2 linked regions of the Bosea vaviloviae genome follow. The protein of the gene in region 2 interacts with the protein of the main gene of each other region in a pairwise test. Links are inferred from orthologs where the notes say so. Each region holds a gene or a part of one and is shown on either strand. Other genes may lie near its edges.

What was found.
Region 1: the proteins of mtgA (region 2) and BHK69_RS25265 interact in binary tests that used the Escherichia coli proteins (3 or more experiments, as listed by UniProt). The link is inferred for Bosea vaviloviae from one-to-one orthologs.

What each region holds. Positions count from the first base shown.
Region 1 is NZ_CP017147.1:5,479,847-5,483,120, forward strand. Bases 313-3,274 are described here. They hold BHK69_RS25265 (peptidoglycan D,D-transpeptidase FtsI family protein), read right to left. Parts: upstream 2,693-3,274; coding sequence 932-2,692; downstream 313-931. Other genes in these bases: BHK69_RS25260 (UDP-N-acetylmuramoyl-L-alanyl-D-glutamate--2,6-diaminopimelate ligase), read right to left, coding at 313-880; ftsL (cell division protein FtsL), read right to left, coding at 2,689-3,075; rsmH (16S rRNA (cytosine(1402)-N(4))-methyltransferase RsmH), read right to left, coding at 3,078-3,274. In the rest of the region: more of BHK69_RS25260, read right to left, coding at 1-312. UniProt on the Escherichia coli protein: Essential cell division protein that catalyzes cross-linking of the peptidoglycan cell wall at the division septum. Required for localization of FtsN.
Region 2 is NZ_CP017147.1:167,459-170,579, reverse strand. Bases 20-2,828 are described here. They hold mtgA (monofunctional biosynthetic peptidoglycan transglycosylase), read right to left. Parts: upstream 1,880-2,828; coding sequence 1,160-1,879; downstream 20-1,159. Other genes in these bases: BHK69_RS00770 (polyprenyl synthetase family protein), read left to right, coding at 2,036-2,828; rpmF (50S ribosomal protein L32), read right to left, coding at 801-986; BHK69_RS00785 (hypothetical protein), read left to right, coding at 482-706; BHK69_RS00790 (bifunctional diguanylate cyclase/phosphodiesterase), read right to left, coding at 20-304. Also shown: more of BHK69_RS00790, read right to left, coding at 1-19; more of BHK69_RS00770, read left to right, coding at 2,829-2,986; BHK69_RS00765 (GNAT family N-acetyltransferase), read right to left, coding at 3,058-3,121. UniProt on the Escherichia coli protein: Peptidoglycan polymerase that catalyzes glycan chain elongation from lipid-linked precursors. May play a role in peptidoglycan assembly during cell division in collaboration with other cell division proteins.

The sequences.
Region 1 (3,274 bases), 5.3 Mb from region 2 along the record:
GCAGCACGACCTCGATCTCCCGGCCCTGCGCCCGGACCTGAAGGCGCTGCGAAAAGCCCTCCCGCAGCACTTCCAGCAATGTCAGCGTCTCGCCAGCGCAGCCGACGCCGATGATGGGGTGGCCCTTCGCCACAGCGGCGGCCGACGCCTTGTCGGCAAATGCGCCGTCGCGATTGATCACGACCGGCGCGCCAGCGGGCAGCAGGTCCCAGAGCCGCAGCTTGGCGTCGAGATAGTCCTCCACGGTCGGGTGATAGTCGAGATGGTCGCGGCCGAGATTGAGATAGGCGCCGGCAGCAAGCCGCACCCCGTCGAGCCGGCGCTGGTCGAGCCCATGCGAGGAGGCTTCCATCGCCAGATGCGTGATGCCCTCGCCGGCGAGCTTGTCGAGCGAGGCATGTAGCGACAGCGGATCGGGCGTCGTCAGCGAGCCGTATTTCGAGCCCTTGGAGGTGACGATGCCGACCGTGCCGAGGCTAGCCGCCTCATGGCCGAGCACCTGGAAGATCTGGCGGGTGAAGTCGGCGACCGAGGATTTGCCGCTCGTGCCCGTCACCGCGACGATGGTTGCGGGCTGGCGCGGATGGACGACCGCAGCCGCCAGCGACAAGGCCAGGCGCGGATCGCCGACCTGTGCGAAGACGATCGCGCCGTCGAGATCCTGCGGCCTGGGCTGGCCCGAGACGATGGCGGTCGCACCGCGCGCGACCGCGTCCGCGATGAAGCGCGCACCGTCAGCCTTGGCCCCGGCGAGTGCCACGAAGACCGCGCCGGGCGCGGCCTTGCGGCTGTCGAAGACGACACCCGTTACGCTGCGATCCGCGTCGGCCGGAAAGGCTCCGGGAAAGAGTTGGCCGAGGCTCCAGTTTCGCGCATTCATCGCTCGGCCAAAGCCCTGCCTGCCCACAACAACAATCGCCCTGCCATGCTATCAGCGACTGCCCCAGGCGCCGAGCTTCGCCATCAGCGGGAACGGTGCGATCGGAGGCTCGAAGCGCGGCGCGAGGCCGAGGATCGGCGCAGCGCGCTCGATGACCCTGCCGGTGGTGACGCCGGCGTTCCATGCAGCCGTCGAGTAGCCGCCGCTTTCGGCATAGCCCTTGGGCTCGTCATAGATCGCAAGGAACAGGTATTTCGGTTTGTCGGAGGGAGCGATCGCCGTAAAGGTGGTGAAGTTGCGGTTCTTGGCATAGCGCCCGTTGATGACCTTCTCGGCCGTTCCGGTCTTGCCGCCGACGAAGTAGCCGGCGACGTCGGCCTTGCGGGCCGAGCCTCTCTCGCCGTTGAGCCGCATGATGAAGCGCATCGCTTCCGAGGTCTCCGGCTTGATCACGCGCACGCCGGTCTTCCTTGCGTCCTCTTCGGAACGCTTCAGGAAAGTCGGAGTGATGAAGGTGCCGCCATTGACCAGCGCGCCCACCGCCGCCATCGCCTGGAGCGGCGCGACCGCGAGCCCGTGACCGAAGGCGATCGTCGCCGTGTTGATCTCGCCCCAGCGGCTCGGAACGATCGGAGCGGCGCTCTCGGGCAGCTCCGTCGTCATCCGGTCGAGCTGCATCATCTTCTTCAGGAAGGCCTTGTGGCCCTCGACGCCGACGGAGAGCGCCATCTTGATCGAACCCATGTTCGAGGAATGCACGAACACCTCCGGCACCGTCAGCGTGCGCCCCGTGCCATGGTATTCCTTGATGACCTGCCGGCCGAAGCGCATCATCCCGCCCGCGGTCGAGTAGCTCGAATTGATGTTGGCCTTGCCTGAATCCAGCGCCATCGCGATGGTCAGCGCCTTGAAGGTCGAGCCCATCTCGTAGACGCCGACATTCATCCGGTTGATCCGGTCCTTCTCGAGCGCATCGACCGGATTGCCCGGGTCGAAATCCGGCAGCGAGACCAGCCCCAGCACCTCGCCGGTGTTGACGTCCAGGATGGCGCCAGCGGCGGCGATCGCCTTGAACCGCTCCATGCCCTTGACCATTTCGTCGCGCAGCAGGTGCTGGACACGCAGATCGACCGAGAGCGTCACCGGCTTCAGGTCGGAGGCCTGCGTCGCGAGCCCCGCCCCGTACAGATCCTGCAGGCCCTGCGTGTCGATGTATTTCTCGATGCCGGCAATGCCGACATTGTCGATGCTGGCGAAGCCCAGCACATGGGCGGCAGCCGGCCCGTTGGGATAGACGCGCTTGTTCTCGGGCACGAAGCCGACGCCTGGAATGCCGAGCCGGTGGACCTCCGCCTGCTGACGCGGCGTGATCTCGCGCTTGACCCAGACGAAGCCCTTCTTGGTGCCGAGCTTCTCGCGCAGCTCCTTGGCGTCGAGATCGGGCAGGACGGCGGTCAGGAGCTCCGTCGCTTCGTCCTTGTCGAGGATATTTCGCGGCTCGGCAAAGACCGAAACCGTCCTGATATCGGTCGCCAGCACAACGCCATTGCGGTCGAGGATATCGGGCCGCGCGGCGGAGATCGCATTCGCGGTGGCCCGGCGCAGGCCGACCTGCTCGCCGGGCAGCGTCGCCAGCATGACGAGCCGGCCGGTGATGGCGAGGAACAGCGCGGAGAAGGCGAGGATCACCAGGCCGACGCGCGGCTGGCTCTTCTCGCCGCTCATGCGGAAGACGTCGCGCAGGAAGCTGAAGAGCCGGCGCGCCGGCGGCGGCGCTTCGGCGCCAGGCTCGGAGGTCGTCTCAACGCTCATGGCCTGCCTCCGGGAGTGGTTGCGCTCGCCTTGCGATCCCTGGGGGTCTCGGTCGGCAGGCCGAGCCCGAGATCCTCAAGCTTGCGGCCGATGGCGTCGACCTTGGGGCCGCGATTGGGAATATCGGAGGCACGCACGACCTGCGTTACCGAGAAAGGCTGCAGATCGAGATGGCGGTCGGCCAGCGTCTGCAAGCGGTCGGGCCGGGTGAGGAACTGCCATTCGGCCTTGAGCACGGCGATGGCATCGCGCTCGCGCTGCGCCTTGCTCTTGATCTTCTGCAATTGCTCGGCCTCCAGAGTGGTGCCGTATTTGATCGTGTAGGCATAGAGCGCCGAGGAGACGAGCGCGCCGATGGCGACGACATGGAGCAGCTTGATCACGCTCAGGGCCTCCGGCGCGGCTGTGGGTCGGGCACTTCGGCAAGCGCCACCAGATCGGGCTCGGCGGCACGCGCGACAGTGGTCAGCCGCTCCGCCGCGCGCAGCTTGGCCGAGCGTGCCCGCGGGTTGAGCCGCATCTCGGCATCCGTCGGTGCGACCGCCCCCTTCGAGACGAGTCTGAAGGTCGGCTCGGCGATGG
Region 2 (3,121 bases):
CGGCGAGGTCGGCGGCGTAGCGCGTGCGGTAGACCACGCCCTCGCCCTGGTCCTGGCCGCTGGCGGAGAAGATCGCATCGTAGCGGCTACGCCCGCTTCCGGGCTCGACCAGACCGGCGAAGGAGAGGCCGCGACTCATGACCGCGTCGGAGACGCCGGCGAGGACTTCATGCGCATTGGGCCCCCAGCTCAGGGCGTCATGGACGATGTCCCAGGCGTAGACGACCTCACCGATCGAGGAGAGCAGGCTGCGCGGATCGATGTGGCAGTCGTCGCGGGGGCTGAGGATCGACGGCGCAGGCATCGGACGGGGCCTCAATGGGGCTGCGCGAACGATGCGGATCGATGCCGTCTCGTCCTGGCCCGGGCGGATCGGGAAATGTTTCGAAACGATGCGGCTTTCAGCCTTAACGCGCCGTTAAGTTTGGCTATAACTTTGCAAATTCAGCTCCTAGACTGGCCCAATGTTTCGGAGCGGGACATGACGGATTCCAACGATCAGAGCCGCAGTCGCGCCCCGTTCGCAGCCGATTCGGCATCCGATCTCGCCATGGTGCTGCTGCAGCTGGCAGCTTGCCGGGCCGAGATCGGCCCCTTCGCCCGGTCCGGGCGGGAGACGCCGCGCGAGGCGGCGCGCGTCTATGAGGCGGCCCAAGCCTTCAAGGCGACCGCGATTTTCAGGGATCGCAGGCCTGTGCGTCTCTGACGACTGCGTTCGGCTTCCAAAGAAAAAGCCGGCCTCGCGGCCGGCTTGTTTCGTTAGCGTCGGGCACAAGGCCTGACGCTGGGCATTGAGGCGATCAGGCCTCGGCCTTGACCTTCAGGACCTGGCGGCCGCGATACATGCCGCTCTTCAGATCGACATGGTGCGGGCGGCGCAGTTCGCCGGAGTTCTTGTCTTCGATATAGGTGGGCTGCTTCAGCGCGTCGGCCGAGCGGCGCATGCCACGCTTTGACGGCGACGTCTTTCTCTTCGGAACGGCCATAGTAATCTCCATCGTGCCGCCGTCCGGAAGCGCTTGGCTCAAGGCCGCGCTGCCGTCACGACGACGGATCAATCTCGTGAGGCGTTGCCCATACACGCTGCGGCGCGCGCTGGCTAGAGCGGGATGCGAAAAAGTCGCAAGCCAGCCTGTGAATCGAGTCCATAGCCTCCGGATCAGTCCATGTCCTCCTCGCCCTCGGGCACCGCGCAGTTGCCGAGCGCGCCCAATTGTCCGAGACGTCGCTGCACGCGCACCGCGCCTGCCTGCAGGCTGCGGCTTGGCCGGCCCGGGTCGCGCGCACTTGGATTCGGCAAGGCGGCGGCGAGCCTGGAGGCCTCCGGCCCGGTCAGCCCTGCTGCCGATTTCTTGAAATAGCGCTGGGCCGCAGCCTCTGCGCCGAACAGCCCATCGCCCCATTCGGCGATGTTGAGATAGACCTCGATGATGCGCTGCTTCGGCCAGGCGAGGTCTATCGCCAGCGCCAGCGGGATTTCCAGCGCCTTGCGGATGTAGGAGCGACCGTGCCAGAGGAAGAGGTTCTTGGCGGTCTGCATGGTCAGGGTCGAGGCGCCTCGGCTGGGCCCGTCCTCATCGTCGAGCACCGTGTTGAGCTCGATCCAGTCGACGCCGGAATGGGCGCAGAAGCGCTGGTCCTCGGCGGCGATCACGGAGCGGATCAGGGCCGACGAAATCTGGTCGAGAGGCACCCATTGCCGTTCGACCGGCTGCAAGCTCAGCCAGCGCGCAATCATCAGGGTCGATGGCGCCGGGATGAAGCGATAGAGCAGGAGGCCGAGCGCCAGCACGATCAGCAAGCCGAGGACGAGCCGGCCGATCCAGCGAATCAGGCGCGCGAAAAGCCCGCGCCGCGCCGTCCGCTGTCCTGCCGCCATGCCCTCACGTCCCCTTCGTTTGCTGTCCCTTGGCTTGACGGTGCCGGCCGGCTCCGGCAATCGGGGCTGTCATCATCTGGTGAGGGCAGGCTTCATGCGAGACACCGGTTGCCGCCGTCCCGCATCCCGCACTCACGGCGAATGCGAGATCCGCGCATGAGTTCCGCCCTGCCCACCGCCGAGACCGGCGACCTTGCCTCCAGCCTCGCACGGACGGCGCAGGCGATCGAGTCCCTGTTGGACGCTCTGCTGTCGGCTGCGCCGCGCGAGAGCGAGATCGCCCGGCCGGAGCCCTTGCTCTCGGCCATGCGCCATGGTGCGCTCGGCGGGGGTAAGCGGCTGCGGCCCTTCCTGACGGTCGAGACCGCGCGGCTCTTGCGTGGCGATGCGGGCCAGGCGCTGCGGGCGGGTGCGGCGGTCGAACTCGTGCATTGCTACTCGCTGGTCCATGACGACCTGCCGGCGATGGATGACGACGATACGCGCCGTGGCCGGCCGACCGTGCACAAGGCCTATGACGAGGCGACTGCGATCCTGGCCGGCGACAGCCTGCTGACGCTGGCCTTCGATGTGATGGCGGATGAGGCGACGCATCCTTCGGGCGAGGTCCGCGCGGCGCTCGTTCTGGCCTTGGCGCGCGCCTCGGGGTTAGGGGGCATGGCGGGCGGGCAGATGCTCGACCTTGCGGCGGAGGGGCGCTTCGATGGCGGCCAGCCACGTAGCCTCTCCGAGGCCGAAATCCGCCGCCTGCAGGCGATGAAGACCGGCGCCCTGCTGGCGGCGAGCGTCGAGATCGGCGCGCTGATCGCAGGCGCCGCGCCCGAGGCACGCACCGCGCTGATCCGTTACGGCCGGGCGCTGGGTGCTGCCTTCCAGGTGGCCGACGACATCCTCGACATCGAGGCCACGCCCGAGGCGCTCGGCAAGGCGACGGCGAAGGACCAGGACAAGGGCAAGGCGACGCTGGTTTCTGTGTTGGGGCTGGACGCGGCGAAGCGCGAGCGCGACCGCCTGAGCGCCGACGCCATCGCGGTGCTGGCCGGCTTCGGGCCGGAGGCGGACACCTTGCGCGCGGCGGCGCGCTTCGCGGCGGAGCGCACGAACTGACGGGCCCCGGCCCGTGTCCCGATGCTCTATGCGAAAGACACTGCCAGCCTGCCAGCAACGTCGTTGAGGCATCAGGCAACGTCGTAGCGTTTAAGAATCCGATCTATGGGCGTGCCATCGTTCAGAGGGATCGCT